One region of the Acinetobacter sp. 24-47-62 genome, then DNA from elsewhere that is predicted to be linked to it. Evidence: predicted binding sites of a transcription regulator. Region 1 holds the regulator's gene; the other holds the start of a gene.

What was found. Region 1 encodes PhoB, which activates phosphate uptake and scavenging genes when phosphate is short. Its sites were predicted from a motif close to TGTCATNAANCTGTCATAA; they were not measured.
Region 2: AC1M87_RS12850 (inorganic phosphate transporter) is a predicted target of PhoB. The motif match lies at 5,582-5,600, and genes of this name have one in related genera.

Annotation. Positions count from the first base shown of each region.
Region 1 is NZ_JBWYIN010000002.1:67,083-84,159, reverse strand. It holds gene AC1M87_RS01925 (DUF445 domain-containing protein) at 1-995, shown strand, start outside; gene thrH (bifunctional phosphoserine phosphatase/homoserine phosphotransferase ThrH) at 1,183-1,815, opposite strand; gene AC1M87_RS01915 (LysE family translocator) at 1,828-2,436, opposite strand; gene AC1M87_RS01910 (2OG-Fe dioxygenase family protein) at 2,440-3,210, opposite strand; gene AC1M87_RS01905 (LysR family transcriptional regulator) at 3,308-4,180, shown strand; gene AC1M87_RS01900 (methionine aminotransferase) at 4,336-5,499, shown strand; gene AC1M87_RS01895 (MATE family efflux transporter) at 5,604-6,971, shown strand; gene AC1M87_RS01890 (SDR family NAD(P)-dependent oxidoreductase) at 7,023-7,868, opposite strand; gene AC1M87_RS01885 (TetR/AcrR family transcriptional regulator) at 8,067-8,753, shown strand; gene phoB (phosphate regulon transcriptional regulator PhoB) at 8,982-9,692, shown strand; gene phoR (phosphate regulon sensor histidine kinase PhoR) at 9,703-11,064, shown strand; gene asd (archaetidylserine decarboxylase) at 11,106-11,954, opposite strand; gene AC1M87_RS01865 (sulfurtransferase) at 11,951-12,799, opposite strand; gene pncB (nicotinate phosphoribosyltransferase) at 12,911-14,113, opposite strand; gene AC1M87_RS01855 (ankyrin repeat domain-containing protein) at 14,227-14,676, opposite strand; gene AC1M87_RS01850 (catalase) at 14,870-16,384, opposite strand; gene dtd (D-aminoacyl-tRNA deacylase) at 16,618-17,058, shown strand.
Region 2 is NZ_JBWYIN010000016.1:41,036-58,112, forward strand. It holds gene nfuA (Fe-S biogenesis protein NfuA) at 1-25, opposite strand, end outside; gene AC1M87_RS12835 (rhomboid family intramembrane serine protease) at 185-802, shown strand; gene AC1M87_RS12840 (ABC transporter substrate-binding protein) at 957-1,910, shown strand; gene AC1M87_RS12845 (hypothetical protein) at 2,070-3,611, shown strand; gene AC1M87_RS12850 (inorganic phosphate transporter) at 3,686-5,308, opposite strand; gene metH (methionine synthase) at 5,767-9,453, shown strand; gene AC1M87_RS12860 (hypothetical protein) at 9,545-10,885, shown strand; gene dhaK (dihydroxyacetone kinase subunit DhaK) at 11,142-12,872, shown strand; gene AC1M87_RS12870 (cold shock domain-containing protein) at 12,944-13,237, opposite strand; gene AC1M87_RS12875 (glutaminase) at 13,308-14,567, opposite strand; gene AC1M87_RS12880 (GGDEF domain-containing protein) at 14,609-15,829, opposite strand; gene AC1M87_RS12885 (GGDEF domain-containing protein) at 16,055-17,077, opposite strand, start outside.

The DNA.
Region 1 (17,077 bases):
GTTTTGTTCAAGAAAACTTCCTATCGCCACAGATTGTGGCAAAAAGCTTGAGTCAAACAGATGTGAGTTTGGCAGTAGGACAATGGCTAGCCAATCCAGATAACAATCGTCAAGTGACTCAAGTGATTCAACAGACAGTGCCTAAAGTTTTTGAGTTTGTTGGACAAGAACAAGTCGGTAGGTTTATTCAAACTAACAGTGTGCAATGGGTAAAGAACACTCAAATCAATACCCTGGCCAGTGAAATGATTCGTGCCGTATTAGAAAATGACTTCCACCAAGATGTTTTACAACGTGGTCTCGATGTTGCGCACGGTTGGGTGACTTCACATCCTGAACAAACTCGGGAGCTAACCCGCACCCTATTTAAAGAACTCGGAGTGTGGCGTTTAGCCAAAGGCGCAAGTTGGATCGGTATCGATGTTCAACAAAGAACGATTGACTCTTTAATAGAGCGTGTCGAGTCAATGTTGGCAGATCCAGAGCATCCATGGCGTCAAAAAATTGAGAGTATTGCACAGCATTTAATGACTGAACTCGCAAATCCTGAAAGTCAGGCGAGTCTTAAATTAAATGAAACTAAAAATGCATTGTTAGATAGTCCTCAAGTTTTAAATTTTATTACTGGTGCTGTCGTCATTCTGTGCAATGCCATTCGTGAAGATTTGGAGAAAGCAGATTCAGGTATAGCTGAAAATTTACGTGTTGCGATTCAACAAGTCGGTCAAAACATCATTTCCAATCCTGCATTACGCCAATTATTAAATGAAAAAATGAGTTCAATGGCAGTCAATCTCAGTGATCAATACAGCGAAAAAGTCATTTTATTTATCAGTGAACGCATTCACGAATGGGACTCACGAGAAATGATCGATAAAATTGAAAATGAAGTCGGTGGTGACTTACATATGATTCGCGTCAACGGTGTTGTCGTTGGTGCATTTATCGGTTTAGTGTTAGGGATCATCCGAGCAGCAGTTGAATTTTTGATTTAACTTAGAAATGAAATTTAAATTTGGTCGCTGACTAAAATTGAATTCATTGTGAATTGACGTCATCAAAAAGCCCATTTCTGCATGAATGGGCTGTATTTATTATTCTTAATCCATTTAAAGAACTAAGCTATCACTAGAGTCATTCCTATCTACTTCATCTTATATAAACCATAATAATATTATAAGGTTACATAATTTTTTTACGATTTAAATGTGAAATAATATCTTGATAAGAGTCTACTTTACAAAAATAAGCTGGGGAGTTCTTTCTCACGTCTTCTGAGGGTTGAAATAAAAAACCATAATCAACTAAATGCAACATCGAAAAATCATTGAATGCATCACCGATCGCAATACTATTGGTCATTGAAACGTTTTCTTTTTGGAACTTTACAATAATTTCATGTTTCCCTTTATCTCGTGTATACAGAACATTTTCTATAAATCCATCTGGTCCAATTTCTAAGTGATGACAATATGTATTTTTAACAGGAAGATTTAATTTTTCAAAAAAGGGAAATAAAAACTCATAAAAGCAATCTGAAATAATGTTAACTTCAAAATTTTCAGCCTTTTGCAAATATTCTAAAAACTCCTTAGCATCTGGAATGACATCCAGTTCTTTAATGTCATCGATTAATTGTTTTAAAGGAATTTTATTTTCTTTCAGTAAATTAATTCTAAATTCCATCAGAGACTTATAGTCTGCGACTTCTCGAGTTGTAATCGCCAACTCTGGGATATTGTATACATTTGAAAAGTGTTTCCATATTTCAGGGACAAGAACACCTTCCATATCGATAAAAGCCATCTTTTTCATATTGCTACCCTATTATTGAAATTTAGCAAACAGAAGTGCTATCCCTAGCAGACATAATACAGTTCCAATCACTCTGTTAATCTGTACTTGCTTAGCTAACATTTTCTGTCTTAAAACAATCGATGAAAAAAGCAAAGCCACCAATCCAAACCATAAAAAATGAGCAAAAGACATAAATAGCCCATAACCGACCAGAATCGCTTTCGGCGTACTCACACTGATGATCTGAGTGTATGTACTAATCACAAATAAAGTCGTTTTAGGATTAAGTGCATTGGTGAAAAAGCCATATTTCACTGCTTGAAAAGGATTAATTGCAGCAGTTGATGACGTCTCGACAACCGGACTTTGTACAAAAGTTTTATAACCGATATAGATGAGATAGATGGCTCCAATATACTTCACAATATTTAGAATTTGAGGTGTATACGCCATGACAAATGCGACAGCAATGAGCGTATAAGTCACATGAATCAACACACCTAAAGAAATTCCCAGTGAAGTGAGAACACCTATCCTTCTACCATATAAGTAACTGTTTTTTGTCACGATAGCGAAATCAGCACCAGGACTCACAACAGCGAGTATGGTGATGAGAATAACTGCTATAAACTCACCCATTCATTATGCCTTTTTAAACGTGATCACTAATACATCTCTTAATCCAATATCACCCAACGTAAAATCATTGACTTTGATTTCCGTTACGCTGTGATAGACCTGATGATCATCCACAAGTGCGATATCTAAAAAATTTTCAAGCATAAATTCTGCTTTCAAATTCTTATTTAAGTCATAAATTCGGGTCATTCCACCCTGAACATTTTGACGGTTGATCATGGCCATTAAAACGAAATCCACCCCATCGCGATGTATCCCCTCAGGGGTTGGCTTACCACTATCGTTAAATTTTGCTTCAATGCGAAATTGATGCGCTTCGATAAACCAATTTTCAGTTTCAATTTCTGAAAAGGTGAGATATGCGAATTGTAGTAAATTTCTAAAAATTGGATTTTCAATTGTATTTTTATCAATCTCTGAAAAATATCTCGCAATTCCACCATTCAAAGTGTTGTATTCAATCGTCTGAAAATGAGGAATATAAGAATTTTTCAGTAAAATTTTATGCTTATCATTAATAGTAAAAGTTGCATGTTTTCTTGTTCGATATTTACCTTTATCCGACATAAATTGATCTAAATCTAGAGCGTTCCAACTGTCTATAAAATCACTGACATCTTGCTCATTAACATCGTGAAAATTATTATTTTTCTGTATTTCTTGGAATGTATTTAAATCAATAAATGCATAACCCTTGTTGATTATCTCTTTTGAATATGTGTATTCATCGAGATGCTGCTTGTTAAATGGACTGAATTTTAATATATTTTCCATTGTATTAGCTTTATTTTGCTTTTGGTAATCTTCATTTTGAACAAAAGTTAAAAAAATAAAATCAATAAAATCGACTAAAAATACATGAGTTTTTGGAATGGTAGAAAAAATATCTTTGAATTCACTGAAGTTTTTTTATTTTGTCGCTAAATACAGCAGTGTCACGATTGCAGCAAAGAAATTATTTGTTACGCAAAGTGCCGTCAGTAAGCAAATTTACAATCTCGAAGAAATATTAAATATCACATTATTTGAACGACGAAATAAAACCTTGATACTCACCAAAGAAGGAGAAACTCTTTTTCATTGCGCTCAGAATATTTTCAATCAATTGGATGATTGTTTAATTGGACTAACTCAAAATAAAACTGAAAACAAACAATTGGTACTGTCCTGTGAACCAACCATTTCGATGAAGTGGTTAATTCCACGACTTGTTGAATTTAAAAAACTTGGACATGATTTTGAAGTGGTTTTGCTCACAGGTGGTGGTGTAGTCGACTTTGAAAAAGATAATATCGATATCGCAATACGAAGAAATGATTTTGAATGGGGATCGCATCTGTTTAGTGAGAAAATTGGCGATGAATATATTGTGGCAGTCCAAGCATCTCACCACCCTAAAACCAAAGAATTGTTAATTTCTAAATCACGCCCTTATTTTTCAAAAAAATTACACCAATTGGATGAACTCAAAGATATTCTGAAGAAACATTCCAAAATAGAATTAGAGCATTTTTACTTATGCTTAGAAGGCTGCTTGGCTGGCTTAGGAAAGACGATCATTTCTATCTACATGATTGAAAAAGAATTAGAGCTCAAGTCTGTAAAAAAAATAACACCAATTCTTCAGGATGGTTCTGCCTATTATCTACTGTCCCATACTAGATTTATTGAAGATCCTCGGAAGATTATTTTTTTAAATTGGTTAAAAAATGAAATGAAGCAAAGTCAGATCAATCATTTTTAACATGAGATCACATAGATCATCTAAGGTTTTAAACTTAATTGAAGATCATTAGAATCTTATGAAAATTAAAACGAATATGTCGCAGATATTTGTATTTAGTGCAGGCATTTCAACTGCTAAACTACGAAGAAACGGGCTAAATATTACTATCCAGCATGATTAAAATTGAATCTAAATTACCAGACTTAGGTGTCACTATTTTTAGCGTGATGTCAGCACTCGCCCAAAAGTTGAACGCGTTAAATCTTTCTCAAGGTTTTCCTGATTTTCCACCTCCTCCTGAATTAATTGCAGCTTTAGCTCAAGCCACACAACAAGGCTATAACCAATATCCACCTGGTGACGGTCTGCTGAGTTTAAGACAAAAAATTGCAGCCCAATTCTGCCAACGAGACCAAGTCCATTTAGACCCGATCAGCGAAATTACCATTACACCTGGTGCAACGACTGCAATTTTGTGTGCGATTCAAGCTGTTGTAAATGCTGGAGATGAAGTAATTATTTTCGATCCTGCTTATGACAGTTATGCACCTGCAGTGAAACTCGCTGGGGCGCAAGCGATCCATATCAACTTGGTACATCCAGACTTCCATGTTGACTGGAATGTGGTGAAAGATCGAATAAATGAACGAACGCGATTAATCATTGTAAATACACCACATAATCCCTCAGGTGCAATTTGGTCCAAGCAAGATTGGCAACAACTGATCGAGTTGATTCAGGATAAAAACATTTGTGTACTTTCTGACGAGGTCTATGAACATTTAGTGTTTGATGGTCAACAACATTATTCTGCGCTTAGTTTTCCTGAACTTCGAGATCGTAGTTTTGTGATTGGTTCATTCGGAAAAACGTTTCATGTTACTGGTTGGAAAACTGGATATTGCGTTGCACCTCAGGCACTGATGAAAGTATTTCGTCAAATTTATCAATTTGCCAATTTCTGTGGTGTCCATCCGATTCAAGTCGCGCTTAATCAATTCATCGAACAACATCCTGAACATATTTTAGATCTCCCCAATTTTTATCAAGCTAAACGTGACTTATTCATCCATGGAATTCAACATTCAAAATTTCAATATCTGCCGTCACCAGGAACTTATTTTCAAAACTTAGATTTCAGTACACTAAGACCTGAGCTCACAGATATAGAAATGTGCCAATATCTTGCAGAACAACACAAACTGGTAGCGATTCCTATATCAGTGTTTTATCAACAGCCACCTCAAGATCTGAAGCTCGTTCGGGTCTGTTTTGCAAAACGAGAGGAAACCTTGCATCTTGCAGGAGAAATTTTAACGAAGGTTCAATCACAATAACGAAAAGAGACGAGACGGATTACTTTATTACTAAAGCAATTTGAATGATAAGGTGTTAAGGTCAATCCGTTGATATAGAAAACAATAATGGATAAGACTTATATATGGCGAGAACCTTACGGCCGATTGATGAACCTGGTTTCTGGAAAGTTTTTTTAGTTTTTTTAGTTCCGCTGATTGCAACCAATATCCTGCAAAATTTATCAGGCACAATTAATACGATCTTCGTCGGGCAAATGATGGGCGTCCAAGCAATTGCTGCTGTTTCCGTCTTCTTCCCTATTTTGTTCTGTCTCTTGGCTTTCGTAATTGGGCTTTCGGCTGGCTCGACGGTATTGGTTGGTCAAGCGTGGGGAGCACAAAATTTAGAAAAAGTAAGAGCGGTTGTCGGCTCTACTATTTTTATGACATTGATCGGCGGGACGATTATTGCCATTTTAGGTGTTCTATCTGCACGCCACATTCTTGAGGCCTTGGGCACAGACCCAAGTGTCATGCATTTATCTTTGCCTTATGTTCAATGGATGTTAGCAGGTAGCCCACTCCTTTTTATTTATATTATTTATACCTCTATCTTACGTGGTGTCGGTGATAGCATTACACCTCTCATCGCTTTGGGAATGACCAGTTTAATTGGGCTCTTTATTACCCCTGTTCTCATCGCTGGATATTTTGGATTTCCTCAATTGGGTATCATTGCACCTGCCATCGCCACGATTGTGGGTTATCTGGCCGTGCTTATTTTTCTGTACGTTTATTTAAATAAAAAAAATCATCCATTACGTCCAGATTTAGCAATGTGTAAACATGTACGCCACAATCCTGAACTAAGCAAAATTATTCTCAGGCTTGGCGTTCCTACTGGCATTCAAATGGTCACGACTTCTGTGGCAGGTTTAGTCATTGTCGGCTTGGTCAATCGCTATGGTTCAGAAGCAACAGCTGCTTATGGCGCAGTCAATCAGGTTTTGAACTATATCCAATTCCCTGCTCTGTCTATCGCAATTGCCGCTTCTATTTTTGGGGCTCAAGCGATTGGTGCAGGTAAAGCGGATTCTTTATCACGTGTAACTAAAACAGCACTGGGCATGAATTTTGTCTTTACAGGCGGGCTCGTAATCTTGGCTTATTTGTTCTCAAAATATCTCATGGCATTATTTATTACAGATGAAAAAGTCGTGATACTCGGGCAACAATTATTGTTTATTGTGCTGTGGTCAATTTTATTTTTTGGCGCGAGTGCTATTTTCGCCTCAATTATGCGTGCAAGTGGCACTGTGACTATGCCAATGATCATCAATATTGTAGCCATACTCTGTATAGAACTCCCAGCAGCTTATCTATTTAGCGCATGGTGGGGGCTGGCGGGAATCTGGTACGCTTATGCTTTGGCCTTCGTTTGCTTATGTGTGATGCAAGGTTTGTATTATCAATTTGTTTGGAAAAAGAAAACTGTTCAAGTACTGATTTAAATTAGAAATCAAGAAAATAAAAAACCCGCATGACGCGGGTTTTTTTAACAATTATTTAGAATCGAAACGTTTACTCATTTTAGTCGCAAATGCAGTCACTTTTTGATAGCCCGTTGGCATCACACGTTGCATTAAATCAATCACTTTCGCATCGTTACCAATCAGTAAACGACGGCGATCTTTTTGCACTGCTTCTAGAATTTGACGCGCTGCTTCTTCAGGTGGACAACGTAATAATTTATCAAATGTCTGTGCAGATTTCTGTGGATTCATGCCCAAAGATTTTAAACTGTCATTCATTTTTGCAGCTTTCGCAATATTGGTACGAATGCCGCCTGGATGTACGCAAAGCGCGCTCACACCCACATTTTCAATATCTAGCTCTTGACGAAGAGATTCAGTGAAACCACGTACAGCAAATTTAGTTGCATTATAAGCAGACTGAGTTGGTTGCGCAGTTAAACCGAATAGACTTGAAATGTTGATAATGTGTCCATCACCTGTTTTCTTAATATATGGTAAGAATTCTTTGGTGCCGTACACAACACCCCAGAAGTTAATATTAACAATCCATTCCAACTCTTCGTATGTTGCACCTTCAACGGTCGAACCTAATGCCACCCCAGCATTGTTGAAAATCATGTTCACTGAACCATGATTCTGTACAGTTTCAGCCGCCCATGCTTTAACTTCGTCACGATTCGCAACATCTACTTTCTTGGTTGTGACTCGTACATTTGCATTCTTCGTCAGTTCAACTGTTTCTGCTAAGCCCTTTTCATTTACGTCACTTAAAGACAAATGACAACCTTGCTTAGCCAGTAACACCGCAAGTTGTTGACCAATACCAGAACCTGCACCTGTGATTGCAGCCACTTTGTTTTTAAAATTTTTCATTGTGAATCCTTTTTTTGATTTTTATGCACCACAGCGTTGATCTGGGTCATTCATGTTCACTATAATTTTGACAATTATTATTGTCAATGTAACTATCGACCATTTTTATTGTTACTATAGGCCAATTTAGTATCTTTAGCTGATCAGTACTCTATACTGACCGCAGCATAACACTTTTATAAAAAGACTCGAATTGCTATGAACCCAGAGAACCTCACTCCATCAGAACACGAGCAAGCGATTGAAAAGCCTCCCGCAAAAGAGCGTCAATTTAAAGGGATGTCCTTAACTGAACGCAAACAAGCACGCCGTGAGAAACTTATTGAAGCGGGTATTGAAGCATATGGAACTCATGGTTTTTTCTCAGTAACCGTTAAAGATATTTGCACACAAGCGAAATTAACTGAACGTTACTTTTATGAATCTTTTAAGAAAAGTGAAAACTTATTCCAAACGATCTTTTTAGAACTGATTGAGAAGCTTCAACAAACATTAATGCAAGCTATTATGAAAGCCTCTCCTGAGCCTCTAAACATGATTGATGCAGGTCTAAATGCGTTCTTTAGTTTTTTAGAAGATGATCCGCGTACCGCTCGGATTATTTATATTGATGCAATGCTCGTCCAAGAACTTCATAATCATGCAACCATTCAAGAAACAATGGGCCGTTTCGACCGAATGATTCATGCCTTTGTCACATTAATGATGCCACATACCCATCTCACTGAAAAAGAGATCTCCTTGATTGCAACTGGTCTAAATGGCTATGTCACTCAAGTTGCTGTTCGCTGGGTAGTAGGTGGTTTTAAACTTCCACGTGCTGAGGTCGTTCAGGCATGTAAAACCGTTTTTCTCGCCCTATTGAATGATCTAATGAAAAAGTAGCATCAAATTAAGATGAAGAAATTGTGACAAATCGTAAGTAAATTTAAGATATTGATTTAATTTCAAATTAATAAATATCAATGAGCCAAAATATCAGCCTAATTGTCACAAAACATTGCTATATTTAACTTCGATTTCCATCTTGCAATGATACTGTCATAATTAATCTTTGTAATAAGCCTGTCATAAATATAAAACGGTTCACCGTTCATCATAGGATATTGCGTTGTGAAAGATGACTACATTTTAATTGTCGACGACGAGCTCCCAATTCGGGAAATGATCCATACTTCTTTAGATATGGCAGGCTTTCAATGCTTGGAAGCAGAAGATGCGAAACAAGCACATCAAATGATTGTTGATCAACGTCCAGCGCTTATCCTACTCGACTGGATGTTACCGGGTGGCGTGAGTGGCGTAGATTTGTGTCGTCGCCTTAAGCGTGATGAAACACTTTCCGAAATTCCAGTCATTATGTTGACTGCGCGTGGCGAAGAAGACCATAAAGTTCAAGGTCTTGATGCTGGAGCAGATGACTATATGACGAAACCATTTTCAACACGTGAGTTGGTATCCCGTATTAAAGCGGTGTTAAGACGTGCAAATGCGTTAAATGGCGAAAAAACCATTGATGCAAATGGCTTAATTCTTGACCCAGTAAGCCAACGTGTCAGCTATAATCAAAATATTCTTGATATGGGGCCAACAGAATATCGTCTATTGGCATTCTTTATGACTCATCCAGAACGTGCCTATACCCGTGCTCAATTACTTGATCAGGTATGGGGTGGAAATGTGTATATTGAAGACAGAACCATCGACGTCCATATCCGTCGCTTACGTAAGGTGCTCGAACCTTATGGTGCAGACCGTTATGTTCAAACTGTGCGTGGTACTGGCTATCGTTTTTCAACACGAGCTGATGTTGCTTTAGGTTAATTTAGATTTTATGTACGAACCCTACCCCGTCCCAGAATTGGCACGTGAACATCAAAAGTTTCTATATAGCAGTTTATGGACTTTTGCCAAGCAAGACTTACGTTTACTGGTATTTCTACTGATTATTGCGGGCTGTATCGGGTTAGGGATTGGCTATCTTTGGATATGCTTAGGCATTGCCTGTCTCATATTTTTTGGTATCCAATTACGCTCATTATATTTAGTCAATGATTGGATTTCGAATCGTCCTTACGATGTACCACCAAATTTAAATGGAATCTGGGGGGCATTACTGTTCAATGTATATCGGGCTCAACGCCAAGAACGTATTGTTCAGTCTGAAATGGTTGGACTGATCGATCGAACTCAATCTTCTCTCGTGGCTTTATCAGAAGCGATTATTCTTACGGATGATTCCCATCAAATCGAATGGTGGAATCCTGCTGCGGAAAAGTTATTTGGCATTCAAGCTGTTGATCGTGGCCGCAACCTGCTCACGATTATTCGCCAGCCAGATTTTATTGAATATTTTCATAATACCCATCAAGCACCAGATGGTGTAAAAATTAAATTGGTGAACCATGATAATAAGTACGCGCAAATCAAACTGACTCGCTTTGGCAATGAAAGTCGCCTCTTAGTTGCGCACGACATTACGCGTATGAAAAATCTCGAGCAAATGCGTTCAGATTTTGTTGACAATATTTCACATGAATTAAGAACACCACTCACAGTGTTAAGTGGGTATATCGAAACATTCACAGATCAAGAAGATATCAATCCGCGTTGGAAACGTGCCTTTGAACAAATGCAATCGCAAACTAAACGCATGAATGCATTGGTCAATGATCTTTTGCTTTTGTCTCGTTTAGAAAATGAAAAACAAATTGCGAAAAATCAAATTATCGAAATGCCAAGTTTAATGAACCATCTGTTTGATGATGCGCAAGCTTACAATATTGATTATGGTCATACACTTAACCTTGATATAGACAGCCACTGTGACTTAATTGGTTCAGATATGGAATTGGCGAGTGCATTTAGCAACTTAATTACCAATGCCATAAAGTACACCCCGAAAGGTGGCACCATCACCATCGGCTGGCATGATGATGGAGAACGTGGCTATTTTTCTGTTCAGGATACTGGTATTGGAATTGATCCAAAACACTTACCGCGTTTAACTGAGCGTTTTTATCGTGTGGATAGTGCACGCAGTCGTCAAACAGGTGGTACTGGTTTAGGCCTTGCCATCGTTAAGCACGTACTTATGCAACATGGCGCACATATTGAAATCGAGTCGAAAGAAAACGAAGGCTCTACATTTATTGCCGTGTTTCCCAAAGAACGCTTGTATAAAATGCACGAATAAAAAAAAGCGCCTTAGGCGCTTTTCTTATTCAAAAGATATACTCAAATAAGATGACCCAACGCTTCACCCATTACTACAGTTGAGTTCGCCTTAAATGCTTGGTCCCATTGCATTTTATCTTTCTCAAACAAAACTACAGCCGTTGAACCCAAATAAAAACGTCCGAGCTCATCACCTTTTTCAAGTTTCATCGCATGATGGTTCAGCTCTAAGCGACCTGTTGGTTTTACTTTACCTGTCGCAACAGTTTCAATTCCAGCAACAATCATTGCGCCAACTAAAACAACAGCCATACGACCAATATCAGTATCGAATAAACATACCATTCGTTCATTACGTGCAAACAAACCCGGAATATTTTCAGCTGTAGTTTGGTTGACTGAAAATAATTCACCTGGAATATATAAAGTTTCAGTCAATGTACCAGAATAAGGCATATGCACACGATGATAATCACGCGGTGATAAGTACACTGTTGCAAATTCACCATTTTTGAATGGTGCTGCCAATTGAGGATCACCAATTAACTTTTCAACTGAAAAGCTTTGACCTTTTGCCTGAAAAATATCGCCCTCATTGATTTTACCTAATTGTGAAATTGCACCGTCTGCAGGTGACACGACACTTTTAGGATTAGGATCAATTGAACGAACGCCTGTTTTCAAAGAGCGAGTGAAAAACTCATTAAAGGATTTAAATTTCAAGGCATTTTGTTGCTCAGCAATTGACATATCAATGCCATATTTTGCTTTAAATGCTTGAATGACAACATTCTTTAATACTGGGTTTTCACTAGCTGCGACTTTACCCACCAAACGGCTGAGTTTTTGTTGCGGGACGATTTGCTGCGCTTGAATAAATAGTTTCTTTTTTAAATTTGTCAGACTCACTCAGGTGACTCTCCAGTAATGATTGGACTGTCGAGGCGGTTGCCCCACTCGCTCCACGCACCATCATAAGCTTGGATATCCCAACCCAGTAATCGACCAATAATGTAAGCTAAACCTGAACGGTGATGAGACTGACAATATACGACGACTGGCTGATCAAATTGAAAGCCCAATTGTTCTAAACGTTGTTGCGTGCGTTCTAAGGGGTGCAATTTTAAATGATTTTGACGATTAAGTGCAGTACTCCACTCAAAATGTCTAGCCGTTGGAATATGTCCACCACGACGTGCCGCGAGACGTTGCCCGGTATACTCCTCAGCCGTTCGGCAGTCCCATACTTGGCAAGTTTTATTTTCAATTTTTTTTATTAAAGTTGAATAATCAATACGGTGTTGATCAACATTGGATGTCTTAACTTGAAAAAGACATGTGACTGGCTGAACCTCTTCAACTTCTGAAGACGTAGGATAGTTGGCGCCTAACCATGCATGAATACCACCATTTAATAAACTGGTGTTATAAAAACCCATACAGTGTAGATTCCAGATCAATCGACCAGCCCATGCCCCACCTTCATCATCATAGACCACGACATGATGCTCAGGTGATATGTTTAATATCTGGACTAGCTGCTGAAGCCCTTCATCATCAGGCAATAAACCCGTAGTTTGTTCCTCTTGGCGCACTAAAAATTTTGGCTTCAGATGTATAGCATGCGGAATATGTAATTGCTCATAGACCGAACTTCGGGTCAAATCAACAATACGTAACTTTTCACTTCCTAAATGAGGAACAAGTTGTTCTGCTTCAATGAGCAGACCGAAATCAAAAGCGTTAGTGGTCATATTTATTGAATAGTTCTATTGGCCTTGTTCAAATCTTAGCACAAGACTTTTTCAAAATTATTCTGATTTTTTGCATGGTATTAGCAAAAAATCAGAAAAGGGAAATTATGATTAAGGAGACTCAACATCAAATACCTGACGCAAATATGCGAGGAAGGTATCATTATCAGTCATCGTTTTTCCTGGACTATCAGAGAGTTTAGCTACCGATTGACCATTGCATTCGACTAACTTTAAAACAATATTCAAAGCAGTTTGTCCCATATCATTGGTGAGGTTAGTACCAATCCCGAAACTGACTTGGAAACGATCTTTAAAATATTGATGCAAATCCCATGCCTTCTCTAAGTTTAGACCATCACTGAAAGTGAGCATTTTAGTTTTGCTGTCAATTTTTAATTTTTTATAATGTGCGTAGGCTTTATCGCCCCACTCATATGGATCACCACTGTCATGTCGTAGACCATCAAACAATTTGGCAAAATACAAATCAAAGTCTCTTAGGAATGCATCCATACCAACAACATCTGTCAGTGCAATGCCTAAATCTCCGCGATATTCCTGCACCCAAGTTTCAAGTGCAGCTTTTTGGAAATCACGTAAGCGAACATCAAGTGCTTGGAAAGCTTGTAAAAATTCATGCGCCATCGTACCAATGGGTGTAATACCCAACTGCTTTGCCAATAAAACATTACTTGTGCCACGAAAAATATGTGGTGCAGCCTTATTAAACTCTTCCACCACATGTTTCTGCCAGTCAAAACTATAGCGACGGCGTGTTCCAAAATCGGAAACAAGGAATGGTGGATCATTGGGTTGTTGACTACTTTCATAGTGTTTCAACAATTCAATTTTAGCTTTAAGACGGCGCTCTCCTTCTGCCAATACCTGCTCATCGCGAATACGACGAAAATAGAGTTCATTGACGATTGCAAGCACAAAAATTTCAAACATCATTGCTTGAACCATAGGTCCTTCGATACGAATATCTAAACGACCTTGATCATCGATACTGGCTTTAATAAAGCGGCGCTTAAGTTGGAATAATTCTAAATAGTCTACAAAATCACTTTTAATAAAGCGTAAACTTCTTAAATATTGTAATTCATCTTCTTTAAATTTGAGCTGACACAGTAAATCTAACTGTTCGTTCAGTTCCTCTAATATATCCACGAGTGGATAGGCTGTATCTTCAAGGTTACGACAACGAAATTGATAGACACTATCCGTTTGAGGAAATTGATGTAATACCACTTGTAGCATCGTGAATTTATACAAGTCAGTATCAAGTAAGGATTGAATAATGGCAGACATATTATTTTTCAGTTTTTAGCAACTTATTGCATTAAAGCACATTTTGTTGCGATTCATAGCTCGTTTTAGTAATTGTCGAAGATTATTCGACTAATTACTAAAACTTAAACTGATTATTCTTTTGCATTGTCTTGACTATATGACTCAGTCAAAGCTTTCAATGCTTTATCTTGCCCAATAACTTTTGCGAATTCTTCTGTGGTCTTGTGTCCTGTCTGTTTTGCTTGAGCATCACAATCGACCTGGCGTAATTGTTTGGCAATTGACCATTCAAGCTTAAAGATAGCACCCATCAAAGCTGTATTACCCTTATTATCACGAGCACAGCGGTCTGCGCCGTTTTCCAATAGAGTCGTTACAATATCTTGATGACCATAGTAGGTCGCCATCATTAATGGTGTAAAACCAGCATGGTTTTTAATATTGACTGGAAAACCATGTTTCAAAAATTCATGAATAACTTCTTTGTTTCCTGTTTTCGCTGCTGCAAAAAATAAGTCAATCACTTCTTTCTGATCTGATTGTTGTGAGCTACTGACAGACGTCGTTTGAGCGTGAAGCATTACTGAACTTAAACTCAGTAAAGCGATTAATAAACTATATACAATATTTTTCATTCTTCCCTCACCTGAGTTTAAATTCGATAACGAATGCCTGTAAAACTCCCCTAGGGTTGCAGGAAAGGAATTGAGTTTTACAGGACTTTTTTGAGGTGACACCTTAGACCCTAATCACCAATCCAAGGACTAATCTTGATTAGTCTTTTAAAGCTGCCGCTTTCGCTTTAACAGTCGCTAAGTTACCGTTTACAGCTTTAGTCATACGTGTGCCGTAATCCGCATCTGCTTTATAGAAATAAGACAACATGATGTGTTTAGTTTCTGAATCTTTTACGTTACCAAGATCAGCTGCTAAGTTCATAATGAGGTCAGATTTCTCTTTAGCAGAGTATGAACGGTATAAATCACCCGCTTGCTTAAAGTTTTGCTCCTTCACACCACGTTGCTGAACCGTACCAGAAAGTGGAGTTTCAACAGCACGAGCTTTCGCTGTAGATGGTTTTGGCTCCATACGGCTTGGTTCATAGTTCACGTTAGATGAAGTTGCACCAACATTCATATAACCATCTTGGTTATTGTTGTTCACATTTACCAATGGGCGGTTTACTGGAATTTGCTGGTGATTTGCACCCAAACGGTACATTTGTGTATCAGAGTAAGAGAAGATACGACCTTGAAGTAAGCGGTCTTCTGATGGCTCGATACCTGGTACTAAATTACCTGGTGCTAAAGCAACTTGTTCCGTTTCTTGGAAGAAATTCTTCGGCATACGATTTAATGTCAAAGTACCCACTTTTGTTTCTGGTACTAAATCAGTAGGCCAGATTTTAGTTGGATCAAGTGGATCGAAATCGAAGCTATTCAAATCTTTAGGATCCAACACTTGGATATAAAGATCCCATTTCGGGAAATTGCCCGCATTGATGTTCTTATAAAGATCATTCGTTAAGTGGTTGAAGTCTTTACCTTGTAATTCAGCAGCTTCTTTAACGTTTAGACCTTTAACACCTTGCTTAGAACGGAAGTTAAATTTAACGTATTTATATTCGCCTTTGTCGTTGTACAATTTAAATGCATGTACACCGAAACCGTCTTGTTCACGGTAGCTCGTAGGAACACCTTGGTTACCATATACATAAGTCAACATATTTGTTGCCCATGGCTGGCTAGACAAGAAGTCAAATACGCGATTAGCGTCTTGAACGTTGTCAATTGGGCTTGGTTTCATTGCGTGGATGAAGTCTGGGAACTTGATCGCATCACGAATGAAGAATACAGGCGTTTGGTTACCAACTAAATCCCAGTTACCTTCTTGAGTATAAAACTTAATTGCGAAGCCATGTGGGTCACGTAAAGTTTCTGGAGAATGCTTACCATGAATTACTGTAGAGAAGCGTAAGAATACTGGAGTTTTCGTACCTGCTTTGAAAAGTGAAGCAATAGTAAGATCTGATAAATCTTTAGTTGCAACGAATTCACCATAAGCTCCCGTACCACGTGCGTGTACAACACGCTCGGGGATACGCTCACGACCGAAACGTTGAAGTTTTTGAATCAACTGTACATCTTGTAATAATACAGAACCATTTGGACCTGCAGTGATTGAGTTTTGGTTATCACCCACTGGTGCGCCGTTATCTTTTGTTAATGGTGCAGCTGATGCTGCTGTCGCAGTTGCAAGCATTGCAACCAACATTGAACGCTTAAACATCGTTTTCTCTCTCAAATTTACCTTTCCTGCACGCGTAAATTACCTTCTTTAACAAAATTGGTAAAAAGGTTAATTTTTATTATTTCAATCGCTTTATTAGATTAAAAGTATATACTCCGATTAATTATTTTTTTATCAATGACTTATTAGGATAGATGACGACTTTATCCCTTTTCTTTTTTCCAATTTGATACAATTCATTTGAATTAAAAAACATCAAACTTGGTTGAATTATGCGTGCTTTACTCCAACGCGTCCTTGAAGCGAAAGTCGTTGTGGATGGTGAGATTACTGGTCAAATCGAAAAAGGGATTTTAGTTTTTATTGGTATTGGCAAAGAAGATAACTTTGAAAAAGGTAAGAAGCTCATCGATAAGATTTTAAAATACCGTTTTTTTGATGATGACCAAGGAAAAATGGGTTGGAATCTTAGCCAAGTCGGAGGCGGATTATTATTAGTCTCGCAATTTACCCTGATGGCACAAACCCAAAAAGGTTTGCGTCCTGACTTCGGCCCTGCAATGCCGCCTCTCGAAGCAAAAGAACTGTATGAACAGTTAGTTGAATACGCAAAATCTCAGTTTGAACATGTACAAACCGGAATCTTTGCAGCGGATATGAAAGTGCATCTCATCAATGATGGTCCGGTAACCTTCAATCTTGAAGTTGAATGACTAGAAAAGCCCTCTGATG
Region 2 (17,077 bases), on a different contig from region 1:
CAGTGCTGGTGTTCTCAGTCGACATAACAATTTTTCCTCAAGCTGAAGACTCTATTTTAACTGAAGATCGGGGGTAATATTTAAAATTCAACTAAATTTGTCAGAATTATTATATTAATAACAATTAAATTTAAAAAAATGGCATGATGAACAGAATTAAAGCAATTTATTCAATCTTATCCATATGCTTGATTTACCTTTTAATCATACTGTCACCATCGTTTTAATTACGGTTGCCGTTTCACTGGTTGCATTTTCCAATCAAAATATTATGAATCGTTTGATTTTTTGGCCTCCAGCCATGCAGAAAGGTCAATACGATCGATTTATCACGCATGGTTTTATACATGCAGATGGAACACATCTACTGTTCAATATGATCACACTCTTTTTCTTTGGAAGTGTAATTGAGAGTTTTTATCGACAATACTTATATGAACTCGGATTTGTTCTGTTCTATTTAGGCGGTTTAATCGCGGCAATTATTCCAAGCTATTTAAAACATAAAAATGATCACCGCTGGGCAAGTCTAGGGGCTTCTGGAGCAGTGTCAGCAGTCTTGTTTGCTTATATTTTATTTCAGCCATGGAAACTGATATTTGTCTTCTTTATTCCAGTTCCAGCCATTATTTTTGCCGTGCTTTATGTTGCTTATAGTATTTGGTCAGGTAAACGTGGAAACAGTAACATCAACCACAGCGCACATTTATGGGGTGCAGCCTACGGTGTCGTGGTTACGATATTGATTGAACCTCAAATTATTCCACATTTCTTCAGCAAGTTGCTTCAACTACCTTTTTAATTCTTAATCCTTGCGGAGGATTAAAACACTCCGCATAAATACCCTTCAATTCAAAGTAGATACTAGTAAGAAGATAAAAACACAAATTCAACAATGATAATGATTATCATTTATATATTCATGGTAAGCTTTTATCAAACCTCGAGGTATTGATATGACTTACATTAAACTTCCATTGGCACTCATTCTTTCATTCAGTGCCGTTGTTTCATATGCTCAACCTGTTCAATTCACTTATCAAGATCAAACTATTCAGCTGCAAAATACACCACAGAAGCTGGCTGTGTACGAATTATCCGCGTTGGATACACTGAATGCTTTAGGTATTCAGGCGTCGATCGTACCTGAAACTACTTTTGCTGGTGCTTTGAAAAAATTTAATGACAAACAATATTTAAAAGCTGGATCTTTATTTGAACCCAACCAAACCTTATTAAGAGAACAAAAGCCAGATCTCATCATTGTCGGCGGGCGTTCTGCCGCGAAATTAGATGAGGTCAAAAAAATTGCACCTGCAATCAACCTCTGGCCTGATACTCAAAACTTCAATCAAGACCTGAAAAATCGCACACTTTTTTTAGCAAAAATGTTTAATAAGGAACAACTCGCACAATCTAAATTAGATCATGTCTATGCCCTTCAAGCACAACTTAAACAACTCACTAAAGGCAAATCCGGCCTGATGCTTTTTGCCATGGGTGATAATTTTATACCGCATGCAAAGAATGAAAGATTTGGATTTACCTATGATATTTCTGGCTTAAAGTCAGTGGTGCCGTCTGCAGCACCTCAAGCCTCAAGTGCTCGACCTGCTCCAAACTCACCAGAAGCTCTTGCTGCCGCGCAACGCAATTTAGAGCGTCTAGCACAAGCAATAAAACAAAATCCTGATTTCATCATTGTGTTAGACCGTGGTGCTGTAAACACGCAAAACTATGCTGCGAAACAACATATTCAATCACATCCATTACTCAAGAATAGTCAGGCAGTCAAAGAGAATCGTGTCATCTTTGTTGATGCCGATGCCTGGTATTTAACGGGCGCTGGCTTAGATAACACTGCATTTATGTTAGAAGAATTGATCAATGGCATAAAAAATACTAAATAATTGATTTTATTTATAAAGGAAGTCTTCGGCTTCCTTTTTTTAGAAATATCTCGTAATAATTCAATCAATATCTGGTAATTAATGCCACCTAGATCATTAATTTTGTCAGGATAATGTAGGCATCCGCGAATTTATTCATTTTTTTTTGAGATTTTTTGCATGTCTAATCAACCTGATGGTTTACAATTTTCCTCTAACACGTCCTCTAAACCCAGCAGTTCAAAATCAGGCCAACGCATCGTCAGTGCGGCATTACAACAGATTCAGCCAGAATACGCTGATGCAGTTATCAATGAAAAGAATTGGCGCAAATCCTATCCGATTCATTTTAAACGGTTGGTAGAATGTGGGCTCTCATCACCTGAAGCTGCGCTGCGCATCGCTCAAGATGGACTTCAACAAGCTTATGAAGAGTTTAGTTTTCAACGTGATCAACATACACACACATTGAATGAAGTGATGAATCTTAAATCAAAAGATTTAAATACCTACACACTTCAAGGAAACTCTACTGCTGAGCCACAATGGTTTGTACCTTATCAGGGTAAAAATTTAGAAGGTCAAGCCCTACTCGAGCAAATTCAACTTTGGTTAGACCGAGGTATTATAGAAGCATCACATGCTCAGGCACTACAAGCGTGTGTGCAGCATCCAGAGTGGTTTGACCTTTCGGATCGAACAATGGTGCTGTTTGGTGCAGCTTCTGAAGCAGGACCTTTACCTTGGCTGGCGAAATGGAAAGCCAATATCGTGGCGCTTGATTTGAATCATGAGCGAGTATGGACAAAGATTTTGAATACTGTTCTGCAAGGCAATGCGACCTTATACGCTCCAAGTGTCGAATCAATAGATTCATCTGCATCTATACGTGAAGCTGCAGAGCGTTTAGGCGTTAACTTATTAACAGATACCCCTGAGATTGCACATTGGCTCACCCAGTTTGATCAAGACTTAGATCTTGCCGCGATTGCCTATTTAGATGGCGAAAAGCACGTTCGTGTTTCTATGGCGATGGACGCCATTATGCAACATGTCAGCCAACAAAAATCCAATACCAGTTTAATGTATATGTGTACGCCCACTGACGTCTACGCTGTACCACAGGAAGTTATTCAAGGTGGATTAGATAAGTTTAAATCACGCTCTAAACTTGAAAATATTCTGTCCAAGAGTATTTCGACTGTCTCTCGTGATTATTTTTTCAAACAAAACGAAGAACGCTTATTCCAATGTCATGATAAACAGTATGGGATCTGCGACTGTCTTGTGGTTGAACAAGGTCCAAATTATGCGTTGGCGAAAAGGATTCAACAATGGCGCGCTACGTTAGCACGGTCACAAGGTCAACGTGTCAGCATTAATATTGCTCCATCGACCACTACACATTCGGTAACCAAAAACCCATTATTAAAAGCTGCTTTCAATGGTGCCAATTTGTTTGATGTTGAAGCATTTGAACCCGCGACGACCAATGCGATTATGGCTGCGTTGTGGATTCATGATTTGAGAAACCCACAGTCGGTTGCCAATCCTGACATCGCCCTCAATCATCCATTAGACTTAATCATGCATGGTGCTAATCATGGTGGATTATGGCGTGTAGCATATCTCGCACGCACCGCCCTACCATTTGCCGCATTATATGGTTTTGCTGAAGAAAAACTCCCCTTGAAAAAACTTTTGTCTAAATTCCAAAAATAAGCGACATAAACAATTGATCATAAAAAAAGCGCTGATTGTTCAGCGCTTTTTTAGTCTTTAAGTATTTATTTCAATCAGGTGAACTGAAGGAACAACCAGAATAAACCACCTGACAAACAGATTGTTGCTGGCAGTGTGAAAATCCATGCTGATAAGATTGTGCGAACCATTTGGAAATTTAAGCCCGACTTATTCGCAACCATCGTACCTGCTACAGCAGAGTTTAAAACGTGTGTTGTTGACACTGGCATACCAAAGCCATCAGCAGTAGCAATCGTTGACATTGCAACTAACTCTGCAGACATCCCCTGACCATAAGTCATGTGTTGTTTACCAATACGCTCACCAACGGTAACAACAATACGTTTCCAGCCTACCATCGTCCCTAGACCTAATGCCAATGCAGTCGCAACTTTCACCCATGTTGGAATGTATTGCAGGAATGAATCTAAGTTATCACGGTAGTTGTCCACTGTTTTTTCTTGCGCTTCAGTCATGGCAGGTAAAGCTTCAGCTTTATCTAAACGCTTGAATGCAGTCGTGCTGAGGTACATATCATTACGGAATTCAGCCACTTGATCTTCAGGAACATCTTTAATGGATGTGTAGCTTCCTACTTTTTCACCTAAATGATCCGTTAAGCTTGCCAAAGCTGGCACAACCTCAGGTGTGATTTCTTTGGTTTGGATATATGACGTGATAATTTGACGCGCTTTTTCATCTGGAATATCTTGGTGATTTGGATAAATCAAATCTGCAGTTTGAGCAGATAACTGACCAAACGTTTGGATATGTTGTTGATCTAGACTCTTGTTTAAAGAGTATGCCAAAGGCACGATCCCGATCAGAATCAACATAATCAGACCCATACCTTTTTGACCATCATTTGAGCCGTGTGCAAAACTTACACCGGTACACGTGAAAATCAAAATGGCACGAATAAGTGGCGGCGGCGGTTTATTCCCTTCTGGTGGTTGGAATAATTCCACTTGTTTCTTAAAGATTTTTTTAACCAATAAGAACAATACAGCCGCAAATGCAAAACCGATTAATGGTGAGAATAAAAGTGCTTTACCCACTTTCATCACCTGTTCCATGTCTACACCTGACGCACCATTACCTGCGTTTAAGATGTAGTTCATGATGCCCACACCTAAAATTGAACCGATCAGTGTATGCGAGCTAGAAGCAGGGATACCGAGGAACCAAGTTCCTAAGTTCCATACGATTGCGGCAATCAACATGGCAAAGACCATGGCAAAACCAGCACCTGAACCGACGTTCATAATCAATTCAACAGGCAATAGCGCGATAATACCGTAGGCAACTGCACCACTTGCGACCATTACGCCAAGGAAGTTACAGAAGCCTGCCCACATTACAGCGACAGGTGCAGATAAAGCGTTGGTATAAATAACTGTTGCCACAGCATTGGCCGTGTCATGGAAACCGTTAACGAACTCGAAACCCAATGCGATAAACAATGCCGTGGCCAACATGATCACAGCATAAAGATTTAAAGCAGGCACATGAGATAAATCAGCAGCCAACTGAAAACCAATGTAAATCAAGGTTGAAACAATCAGTGTAAGGAACACTGGCATAAAGAATTTCGGCGTTGGCACGTGAACATTCGTCGACTGCATAGGCGTTGACGATTGTGCTGAATCTGAAACTGGAGTTTGATTAGAATTCATGCAAGCAGAGAAAGAGGATAAATATCCCCTCTATTGTTCAATTTAATTATTACAATTATATGACAAAGAGCTGTCATATAAGTCATCCAAACGACACTTATTTAAGAAAATTAAACTTTAAAAACAACCAATATTCAAAATTTAACAATAATAATCATATAGTTAATACAAAACCCTCATCTTTAATCTTTATTTCAATCGGTAATTAAATAGATGAAATAAAGATGACATCACTGTCACATTTGTTACAACGGCAGTTATTATTACATTAGATTATGACAACATGATGAAATATAGACAGTTTCAGTTTTGATAGATTGATCATCGTAGTTGATGGATGAAATTCATCCTTAATTTTTTGGGAATAGGTTCATAAATTTTTATTTATCAGAAAAGTGGACGTAACTCTGCTAAAATATTGCACCATTATTTGTGCAGATTTTTGTGAGAGTCATTTGATGTCTACCCTCGCCACCTTAAAAGCGCTTCTTGCCAAACGTATCCTGATTATTGATGGTGCAATGGGTACCATGATCCAACGCCACAAATTGGAAGAAGCTGATTACCGTGGTGAACGTTTTGAGGATTGGGCCTACGACCTTAAGGGTAATAACGACTTATTGGTTCTAACTCAACCACAGATTATTCAAGGCATTCATGAAGCTTATCTTGAAGCTGGTGCAGATATTATTGAAACCAACTCGTTCAATGGAACGCGTGTTTCAATGTCTGACTACCATATGGAAGATTTGGTTCCTGAAATTAACCGTGAAGCAGCTCGAATTGCCAAAGAAGCATGTAAAAAATACTCAACACCTGAAAAGCCACGTTTTGTCGCGGGCGTATTAGGACCAACGTCACGTACCACTTCAATTTCACCAAATGTAAATGATCCGGCATTCCGTAACATCACCTTTGATGAGTTAAAAGTTAACTATATAGAAGCTACTCAAGCATTAATTGAAGGTGGTGCAGACATCATCTTGATTGAAACGGTCTTCGATACCCTAAATGCCAAAGCTGCCATCTTTGCAGTGAAAGAAGTGTTTAAAGAAATTGGTTACGAACTGCCAATTATGATTTCGGGCACCATTACCGACGCATCTGGGCGTACACTCACAGGTCAAACCGCAGAAGCATTCTGGAACTCAATGCGCCATGCAGAGCCTTTATCGATTGGCTTTAACTGTGCACTGGGTGCAGATGCGATGCGTCCACACGTCAAAACAGTGTCTGACGTTGCGGATACTTTTGTTTCAGCGCATCCAAACGCTGGCTTACCAAATGCCTTCGGTGGTTATGATGAAACTCCTGAAGAAACTGCAGCATTTATTAAAGAATTTGCTGAAAGTGGCTTAATTAACATAACGGGTGGTTGTTGTGGTACGACGCCGGATCATATTCGTGCGATTGCGCAAGCAGTTGAAGGTATTACGCCGCGTCAAATCCCTGAAATTGAACCTGCATGTCGTTTAAGTGGTTTAGAGCCATTTAACATCACTAAAGATTCATTATTCGTCAACGTCGGTGAACGTACCAACGTGACAGGTTCTAAAAAATTCCTTCGTTTAATTAAAGAAGGTAACTTCACCGAAGCTTTAGATGTGGCACGTCAACAAGTTGAAGCCGGTGCACAGATCATCGACATCAACATGGATGAAGGTATGCTCGATTCGCAAGAAGCGATGGTGCATTTCCTGAATCTGATCGCATCTGAACCTGATATCTCTCGCGTGCCAATCATGCTCGATTCTTCGAAATGGGAAATCATCGAAGCAGGTTTAAAATGCGTCCAAGGTAAAGCGGTTGTTAACTCAATTTCCTTAAAAGAAGGTTATGACGAGTTTGTAGAACGTGCTCGCCTCTGCCGTCAATACGGTGCGGCAGTGATTGTCATGGCGTTTGATGAAAACGGTCAGGCGGATACTGCTGAACGTAAAAAAGAAATCTGTAAGCGTTCTTATGATGTCTTAGTCAACGAAGTGGGTTTCCCATCTGAAGATATTATTTTTGACCCGAACGTATTTGCGGTTGCAACTGGTATTGAAGAACACAACAACTACGGTGTGGACTTCATTGAAGCAACCGGTTGGATTAAGCAAAACCTTCCAAATGCCATGGTGTCTGGCGGTATCTCAAACGTATCGTTCTCATTCCGTGGTAATGAACCTGTTCGTGAAGCGATCCATGCGGTGTTCTTGTATCACGGTATTCAACAAGGCTTGACCATGGGTATTGTAAACGCAGGTCAGCTTGCAATTTATGATGACATTGATGCTGAGCTGAAAGAAGCCGTTGAAGATGTGGTGCTGAACCGTAACCAAGGTACTAGCGGTCAAGAAGCAACAGAAAAACTCCTTGCAGTGGCAGAAAAATACCGTGGTCAAGCGGGTGCGCAAAAAGCCGAAGAAAACCTTGAATGGCGTAATGAACCTGTAGAAAAACGTCTTGAATACGCGTTAGTTAAAGGTATTACGACTTATATTGATGAAGATACCGAAGAAGCACGTTTAAAATCAGCGCGTCCACTTGATGTTATCGAAGGTCCACTCATGGCAGGTATGAACGTGGTGGGTGACCTGTTCGGTGCCGGCAAAATGTTCTTACCACAAGTGGTGAAATCTGCACGTGTGATGAAACAAGCCGTGGCTTGGTTGAATCCGTTCATTGAAGCAGAAAAAACCCAAGGCGAAGCCAAAGGTAAAATCTTGCTTGCTACTGTTAAAGGCGACGTACACGACATCGGTAAAAACATCGTGGGTGTGGTACTTGGCTGTAACGGTTATGACATCGTTGACCTTGGCGTGATGGTACCGTGTGAGAAAATTCTACAAACAGCGATTGATGAAAAAGTTGACATCATCGGTTTGTCTGGTTTGATTACACCTTCATTAGATGAAATGGTTTTTGTTGCCAAAGAAATGCAACGTAAAGGTTTTAATATTCCATTGATGATTGGTGGTGCGACTACATCGAAAGCGCATACTGCCGTGAAAATTGCGCCGCAATATCACAATGATGGCGTGTACTACACTGCTGATGCCTCTCGTGCAGTCGGTGTTGCAACGCAACTTTTATCTGCTGATATGAAGCCGCAATTGGCAGCTGATTATGCAGCGGATTATGAAAAAATCCGTACACGTCTAGCGAATAAGCAACCGAAAGCTGCAAAACTGTCTTATGCTGAATCCGTTGAAAATGGTTTCAAAATTGACTTTGACAAGCATGCACCTGTAAAACCAAACTTCATTGGTTCTGAAACATTCACCAACTATCCTTTAGAAACTTTGGTGGAATACTTCGACTGGACACCATTCTTTATTTCTTGGAGTTTGGCGGGTAAATACCCGAAAATCCTTGAAGATGAAGTTGTGGGTGAAGCTGCACGTGATTTGTTTGAACAAGCACAAGCGATGCTCAAAGACATCATCGAAAATAAACGTTTCGATGCGCGCGCTACTTTCAGTCTTTACCCTGCCAACCGTGTTGCAGCAGACACTGTTGCGGTAACTGATGAAAATGGCAATGTGACGCATACCTTTGAGCATATTCGTCAGCAGTCTGACAAAGTCACAGGTAAAGCGAATTTCTCACTGGCTGACTTTGTAGCGCCGAAAGACGTGGCGCAAGATTATTTGGGTGGTTTCACTGTATCGATCTTTGGTGCGGAAGAACTTTCGCAAGAATACAAAGCAAAAGGCGATGACTATAACGCGATTATGGTTCAAGCCTTGGGTGACCGTTTTGCAGAAGCATTTGCAGAACACTTACACCAACGTATTCGTAAAGAGTTCTGGGGCTACCAACCGGATGAACAGCTTTCAAATGAAGAGTTGATCAAAGAGAAGTATGTGGGTATTCGTCCTGCACCGGGCTACCCTGCTTGTCCTGAACATTCTGAAAAAGCGCCGTTGTTTGATTGGTTAGGTACGACTGATAAGATCGGAACTTACTTAACCAGTAGCTTTGCAATGTGGCCGCCTTCATCAGTCAGTGGTTTCTACTACGCGAACCCTGAAACGGAATATTTTAACGTGGGTAAAATCTCTGGCGATCAGTTGGAAGATTATGCGAAGCGTAAAGGTTGGACGTTGGATGAGGCGAAACGTTGGTTAGCGCCGAATTTGGATGATTCTGTGGTTTAAGGATCTCGATAGTATAGAAAGAAGAATCCCCTCGAAATGAGGGGATTTTCTTTTATAATATTATCAACTTATAACTTTAAAGTACAAAAATATGGAAAACATAAAGCTTCATAAAATACTTGATGAGTATCTACATAAGATTATAGCCTTAAATGAAATTATTCCTTTTCAAATGAAATCAGCATTTGAAAGTTTTACTAATGCAAATGAAAGTCTGAATAAAACTGTAGAAGAATATGGTAAACCTATTACACATGAAGACGGAACTACTGGTTTTGAAATTAGTTTCAAACATGCTCGTTTAATAAACCGTATAAGTAAAAAGAGAAAACAAGCTCACTTAGCATTAGAAATATTACCACTATCATTTTTGGTAACCTTTGTTTCCGAATATGATTCATTCTTAGGACAATTAAATACCTATATTCTAAAAAATAAACCTGAATTACTTAAAGCGGAACAAAAAACAATAACATTTGAAGAATTGAGCACCTTAAATAGTATTGAAGAAGCTCGTGAAAAAATTATAAATCAGGAAGTTGAAAATTTATTAAGGGAAAGTCACTCAAAACAATTTGATTGGATGGAAAGTAAATATAATTTAACTCTAAAAACAGGGTTGGAATCGTGGCCATTTTTTATAGAACTTACTGAACGAAGAAACCTTTTTGTACATTGCAATGGATTAGTTTCTGAGCAATATTTGAAAAAATGTAGAGCAGCTAAATATCAACTAGATTCTGAAATTAAAGTAGGAAAAAAGCTTCATGCAAATAAAGAATATATAGAGCTTGTTTACAAAACACTTTTTGAAATTCCTGTGAAATTGACTCAAGTGCTATGGAGAAAACAATTTCCGAAAGATATGGAAAAAGCAGATGATAGTTTAAGTGATATTACATATGAATTATTAATTGATGAGAAATATGAATTAGCATCAATTTTATTAGATTTTGCATGCAATGTATTAAAAAAATGGAGCTCCGAGGGACAACGACTAGTTTTTGTTATAAATCGAGCTATTTCATATAAGTTTAGTGGCAAAGACTTTAATAAAATTCTTGATGCAGAAGATTGGTCTGCATGCAAAATATCATATCAGCTATGTGCAGCAGTGCTTAAAGAAGATTTTCAACTAGCAAAAAAATATATGGTCAAAGCTGGTAAATCTGAAGAAATAAGCGAGGTTTCTTTCCTAGAATGGCCATGTTTCAGAAATTTTCGTGAAACTGAACATTTCAATGAAGCCTTTATTGAAATCTTTAGTAAACAACCATCTTATATAGAAAGTATTAATGCAGAAACAGAAACAGAAACAGAAACAGAAACAGAAACAGAAACAGAAACAGAAACAGAAACAGAAACAGAAACAGAAACAGAAACAGAAACAGAAAATTGTACCTTAGTTCCACCAATTGAAAAGCATGCTTAAATCCCTCCTAACCTACCTTCTTTAAAAAGGGAGGAACGACAAGAATCCATAACAACTATCAAATTCGCGTGAAGTCCCCCTTTGCAAAAGAGGGACTTAGGAGGATTCTTTTCATCAATATATACATCAAAATCCGCCCCTTTTCTAACCACCCGCCCTCAAATCATCCGTTTTAACATTTTTAGATCAGCAAACCTTTCAACTTTAGTGAATAATTAATACTTATTAATAAAATTACCAAAAGTTTGATATTTCCATGAAAAAACTCATCAACCACCCTGAAAACTTGGTTGTCGACATGTGCAAAGGCTTTGTCTTGGCACACCCAGAACTCGCATTTACCGAGTCACACAAAATCATTTCAAGAAAAGAAAAACACAACAATGTTGCCCTGATCAGTGGTGGTGGTAGCGGGCACGAACCTGCACATGCGGGCTTTGTCGGTAAAGGCATGTTAGACGCTGCCGTATGCGGCGATGTCTTTGCATCTCCATCGCAAATTCAGGTCTATAAAGCATTACAACATGTCGCAACCGACAAAGGCGTATTAATGATCATCAAAAACTATTCTGGCGATATGATGAATTTCCAGAATGGTGCAGCCTTAGCAACTGAAGATGGCATCAAGGTCGACTACGTCAAAGTGGCAGATGATATTGCAGTCAAAGATAGTTTATATACCGTCGGACGTCGTGGTGTCGCAGGCACAATCTTTGTTCATAAGATTGCAGGCGCAGCAGCATCTAAAGGCTTAGAATTAGGTGAAGTTAAAACAGTCGCTCAAAAAGCGGCTGACAATGTCATCAGTTTAGGTTTTGCCTATAGCTCATGTACCGTTCCTGCTAAAGGCACACCAACCTTTACCCTCGCCGATGATGAAATGGAATACGGCGTGGGTATTCATGGTGAACCGGGCATCCGTCGTGAAAAAATCTTGCCAGCAAAAGAACTCGCACAACGTATGGTCGATGATCTGTTTTTAGATCGCCCAGACATGAAAGAAGTTGCAGTATTGATCAATGGCTTTGGTTCTACCCCAATGCAAGAACTGTATATATTTAATAATGATGTCTGCGAACACTTGGCACGTAAAGGTATCAAAATTTACCGTACCTTTGTCGGCAACTACATGACCAGTATCGACATGAATGGCGCATCCATTTCATTACTTGAATTGGATGATGAACTCAAAACATACTTAGATGCCGAAGCCAACACCCCTGCCTTAAAACTTGATGGTTCACCTGCTTTAGCCATTGAGTTTGCGATAAAAGATACGGCTACCCAACATCAAGGCAACAGCCAAGTTGAAACTGCAGCAGAACATGCTGAAATTCAAAATGAGCAATTCACCATTGAAAACATGCGCTATGTGGTCGATGTCATGGCTGCCTGTGTTATTAAAAATGAAGTGCCATTTTGTGAGTTAGACGCACACGCAGGCGATGGTGACTTCGGCATGAGTGTGGCTAAAGGCTTTAAACAACTCAAGAAAGAATGGCAAAGCTTGATCCAAGCACAGCAGATGGATGAATTCTTACTCAATAGCTCCATGATCATCATGGAACATTGTGGCGGTGCATCAGGTCCCATCTGGGGTTCTGCATTCCGTGCCGCAAGTAAAGCCATTCAAGGTAAAACCACGTTAAGCGTGGCGGATTTTGCCGATATGCTGCAAGCCGCAGTAAAAGGTATTCAAACCACAGGCGAACGTTCATTTGGACGTGGCGCTGTTGTCGGTGATAAAACGTTGATCGATGCTTTAGTCCCATGCGCAGATTCATGGTCTGCCAACACCGACAAAAGCTTTAAGGAAAACTTTATCTTAGGTGCTCAAGCTGCTGTTCAAGGCGCAGAATCGACTAAAGAGATTGTGGCCCGCATGGGTCGTGCAGGTACTGTCGGGGATCGTAGCTTAGGCTATCCTGATGCAGGTGCATATGGTTTAGGTGTGATTTTTACCGATATTGCTGATCATCTAAAATAACATCTAAACATGACATGAATGATTAATCTTTTATACAAAAAAGCCCTGATGATTCAGGGCTTTTTTGCTTTTTATTTTTTAAAACTTGACAATAATGCGCTGGTAATCGCCTGATTATGTGATGCCACACGAGACTTCTTCGCTTTCGCTGACTGGTCAGCTACACGTTGAATTTTGACTGCTTTTAATTTACCTTGATTTTCAACAACCTGAAATTTGACTCGGTCATTGCGTTTTGGCTCACCTTCATCTGCAGGAAAGTCAGAAATGTGGAAAAAAATATCCTCACCTGCACCACCAATAAAACCAAAACCTTTATCGGCATGATAAATTTTAATTTTTCCTTGCTGGACTTCAGACTTCATAACATTCCCAAAAAACGGTATACAATTTTCAATATTATACACGCATCTTAAAGTGCATCATCTTTGCTGATCACTTTAAATAATCATGCAAGTGCTGTTGGACAATGACGCGTTTGTGTCCTTTACTTTGTTGTTCCGATAACAATGATTCCGCATCTAAAACCACCACTTTGTGACCATCATCCTGTAGACGTTTCACACCTTCAAATAACATTCGAGCACCGACATCATGGATTAAGGTCAGATGTGTAAGATCAAGCACTACTTTATTTTTACCTACAGGCTCATTCTGTAACTCGCGCAAGAACATTTCAGTCTCTGTAAATTGTAAGACACCACGTAGCTCATATACCACCATGCCATCATCATACTCACGGCGACTTTGGATAATGGTTTGTGCTGAAGGGGTTCCCTCCATCAAATGTAATCCCATATCACTTGATAGACGTTCAAAGATTTCCACACCTCGAACACTGTTGCCATGGCTGTCTAATTTAGGCGAAAAAACCGCAATTCCAACCTGACCTGGTAAGACACCAATGATCCCCCCTGCCACACCACTTTTGGCAGGAATACCAACGGTGGTCAACCAATCTCCAGCTGCATCGTACATACCACACGTCATCATGACGCTAAGTACCTGACGACATACCTGACGATCTAAAATACATTTCCCCGTAACAGGATCTTTTCCACCATTCGCTAATACACTGCCCATTCGCGCTAAATCTTTCACGGAGACTTTAATCGCACACTGTTGAATATAACCATGAACAATCTGTTCTGGGTCTTCTTCTAGCACGCCGACGGTACGCAACATATATCCAATCGAAAGATTACGAAATGCTGTTTTGAGTTCAGATTGATAGACTTGCTCATCAAAGGTTAACTCACGCCCACACAGTTCACTCAAGAAACGTCGTAAATGTTCTGCACGAGAAACAGTCTTTTTATGAGGTAATAAAGAATGTGTCGTAATCGCACCCGAGTTAATCATTGGGTTCTTAGGAATCGATCGTTCTTTTTCTAATGAGATTTGATTAAATGCTTCCCCCGAAGGTTCAACACCAACTTTTTCTAATACCTGAGCCAAACCATGTTCTTGAATCGCTAATGCATAAGCAAATGGTTTAGACATTGATTGAATCGTGAACTCAACTTCATCATCCCCTGAAGAATAAATCGTACCATCAATGGTTGAAAGTGCTAAAGCGATACGATTTGGATTGGCAGCTGCCAGTTCTGGAATATAGTCAGCCAATGCTCCTTCGGTATTCGCATGACATTGGTCCAATACATGGGCAAGATAATCAGGTACAGGTGTCTTCATTTTTATTCTCTTGGTGATCAATGGAGATCCAAAATAAGATCTCAAATGTTAAATTCAGTTGTCGATATCGTGTCACATCTGACTTGATTACGGCCATTCTGCTTTGCAACATATAGTGCTCTATCCGCCGCACTATAAATCCTTTGCTTTACTTCGTCTGTGTGTAGATGTGGTAAATTTTGTGACATCGCCACGCCAAAGCTTGCCGTTATTTGAATAAAAGTATCTGAGCTAATCTCAATTTTTTCACTTTCGATCGTTTGACGGCAACGTTCTGCGATGATTAATGGTTCATCGATATCACCATCTGTCAGTACTAGAACAAACTCTTCACCACCGAGCCGTCCTACTATATCCTCTTCTCGTGTTTGCTGTTTTAAAACGAGAGCAATACGTTTAAGTACAAGATCACCAACATCATGACCATAATTGTCATTAATCTGCTTGAAGAAATCGAGATCTAAGATGATGAAAGCAAAGCTGCGATTTTGTTGAATTAACTTACTAGTAAACTGATTGATGTAACGACGGTTATAGAGGTTGGTTAACGCATCTTTCTGACTTAGTATTTCAATCTTACGCTCACGTCGTCTCCACTGCGACAAGATCAACTCAAAAAAAACTGCTGAGCACAACAGTATGGGTAAATATAGTACCGCCATACTTTTCAGCCAAAAAGGATTGGCATACAAATTAGATTGATTCAGTGCATCACTAAATAATGGTGCATAAGTCAGTTGACCATTGGCCGTCAGTACTGCCAACCACACGATAATACAAGCAATAATAAAAGAGACGCTATAGATGATGCGCTGTTCATATAACACAAAACCAATTAATACAATATTGACTGTTCCCGCCATCACCGCAGGACTATAAATCCCAACCGTGTATCCTGAAAAAATGACAATCAATCCATAAAATAAGGGGATTAAATAGCCCAAGATTCGGCGAGCAGTAGCATTTTTTCGAAGCACTAAAGCGATCGTCAGAAAACACGTGGTCAAAATCACTTGTAAACATGTGGTCCATGTCCGATGAGGATAATATTCTGGATCTAACCAAATTTGATATTCTGAATGGAAAGTTAGGTAGTACCACAACCAATGACCAATGAGCATCAACAGCCCAAATATAAGTAACAGAATCCCTTTATTAAAGTTGGACCAGTTAATAATAGAACGATCAGATTCTAACAAGACATATTTGATAGCTTGCAATAAACTGCGCTGTTGTTGTACTTCATTCTCTCGAGTCATCATCTAATTGTATTATCGAATATTCATATTTATTTTTATTAAAATTTGGATGTATTCAGCGATCATGTCAATGCGCTTTAAGCATTAAAAAGACTGCTTTATCGTTCAGATCAATTTATGGTATGGATTTGATGATCACTGACCAAAACAAAAGCATTGCTATAAAAAAAACCTAAGCGTATGTTTCTCTATAGTTAGTAGTACCAAAACCGAAATTTAATCATTCAACTAAGCTGGCTGATATAACTGTACCTGATTTCGTCCGCTTTCTTTGGCAATATATAAAGCGTGATCTGCACAATGCGTAATGACGTCTTGATCAGATAACTCATGGGATAGTGCAATACCAAAGCTTGCCGTCACATTTAACGAGGTTCCATCATCCAGCACAATCGGCTGCTGTGCAATTGCGTTACGGCAACGTTCTGCGATATCAACCGCTTGATCACGACTGAGATTGTCCAGAATTAATATAAATTCTTCACCGCCATAACGTCCAACCGTATCACCAATACGAACATGATATTCCAAACGCGTCGCCACCTGTTTCAGGACTTCATCTCCTGCTGCATGACCATATTGATCATTAATTTGTTTGAAATGATCCAAATCCAATAAGATCACAGCATAATCAGCACGATCCTGCTGAAAATGTGATAACACTTCATTGATCTGACGACGGTTATAAACGTTCGTCAGCGCATCAAATTTACTGCTGGTTTCGAATTGTTTTTCACGACTGCGCCATTGGGTGAGTAAAATCTCAAAGAATAAAACACTCATAAGTAAAATGGGCACGTAGAGCTGTACCATGCTCATGACCCAAAAATCATTTTGGTAAACGATACTTTTATTCAACTCATCACTAAACATAGGTGCATAACGAATTCGATCGATATGCGTCAAGTAACACGTTAATAACGTGTATATCGTAATTGGAATTGCAATCCCATAAATAATTTTACGGCTATAAAATACCAACCCGACCAATACAATACTGATGAACCCTGCCATTGTTGCAGGACTATAAATTCCAATCGAATACCCTGAATAAATCATGGTCATTCCAAAGAAACTAGGGGCAAAGTAAGCAATGAAGGTTTGAAACTTAGCGATATGCTGAAACTTGAAACAACTCCAAAACAGGACAAGATAAATCACGGAGGTCACCAACAATTGGGTAACACGTAATTCAAAATAGTCAGGATTTAACCACTGTGCTTTTTCAGGGGTATAAAAAGCCACAATTAA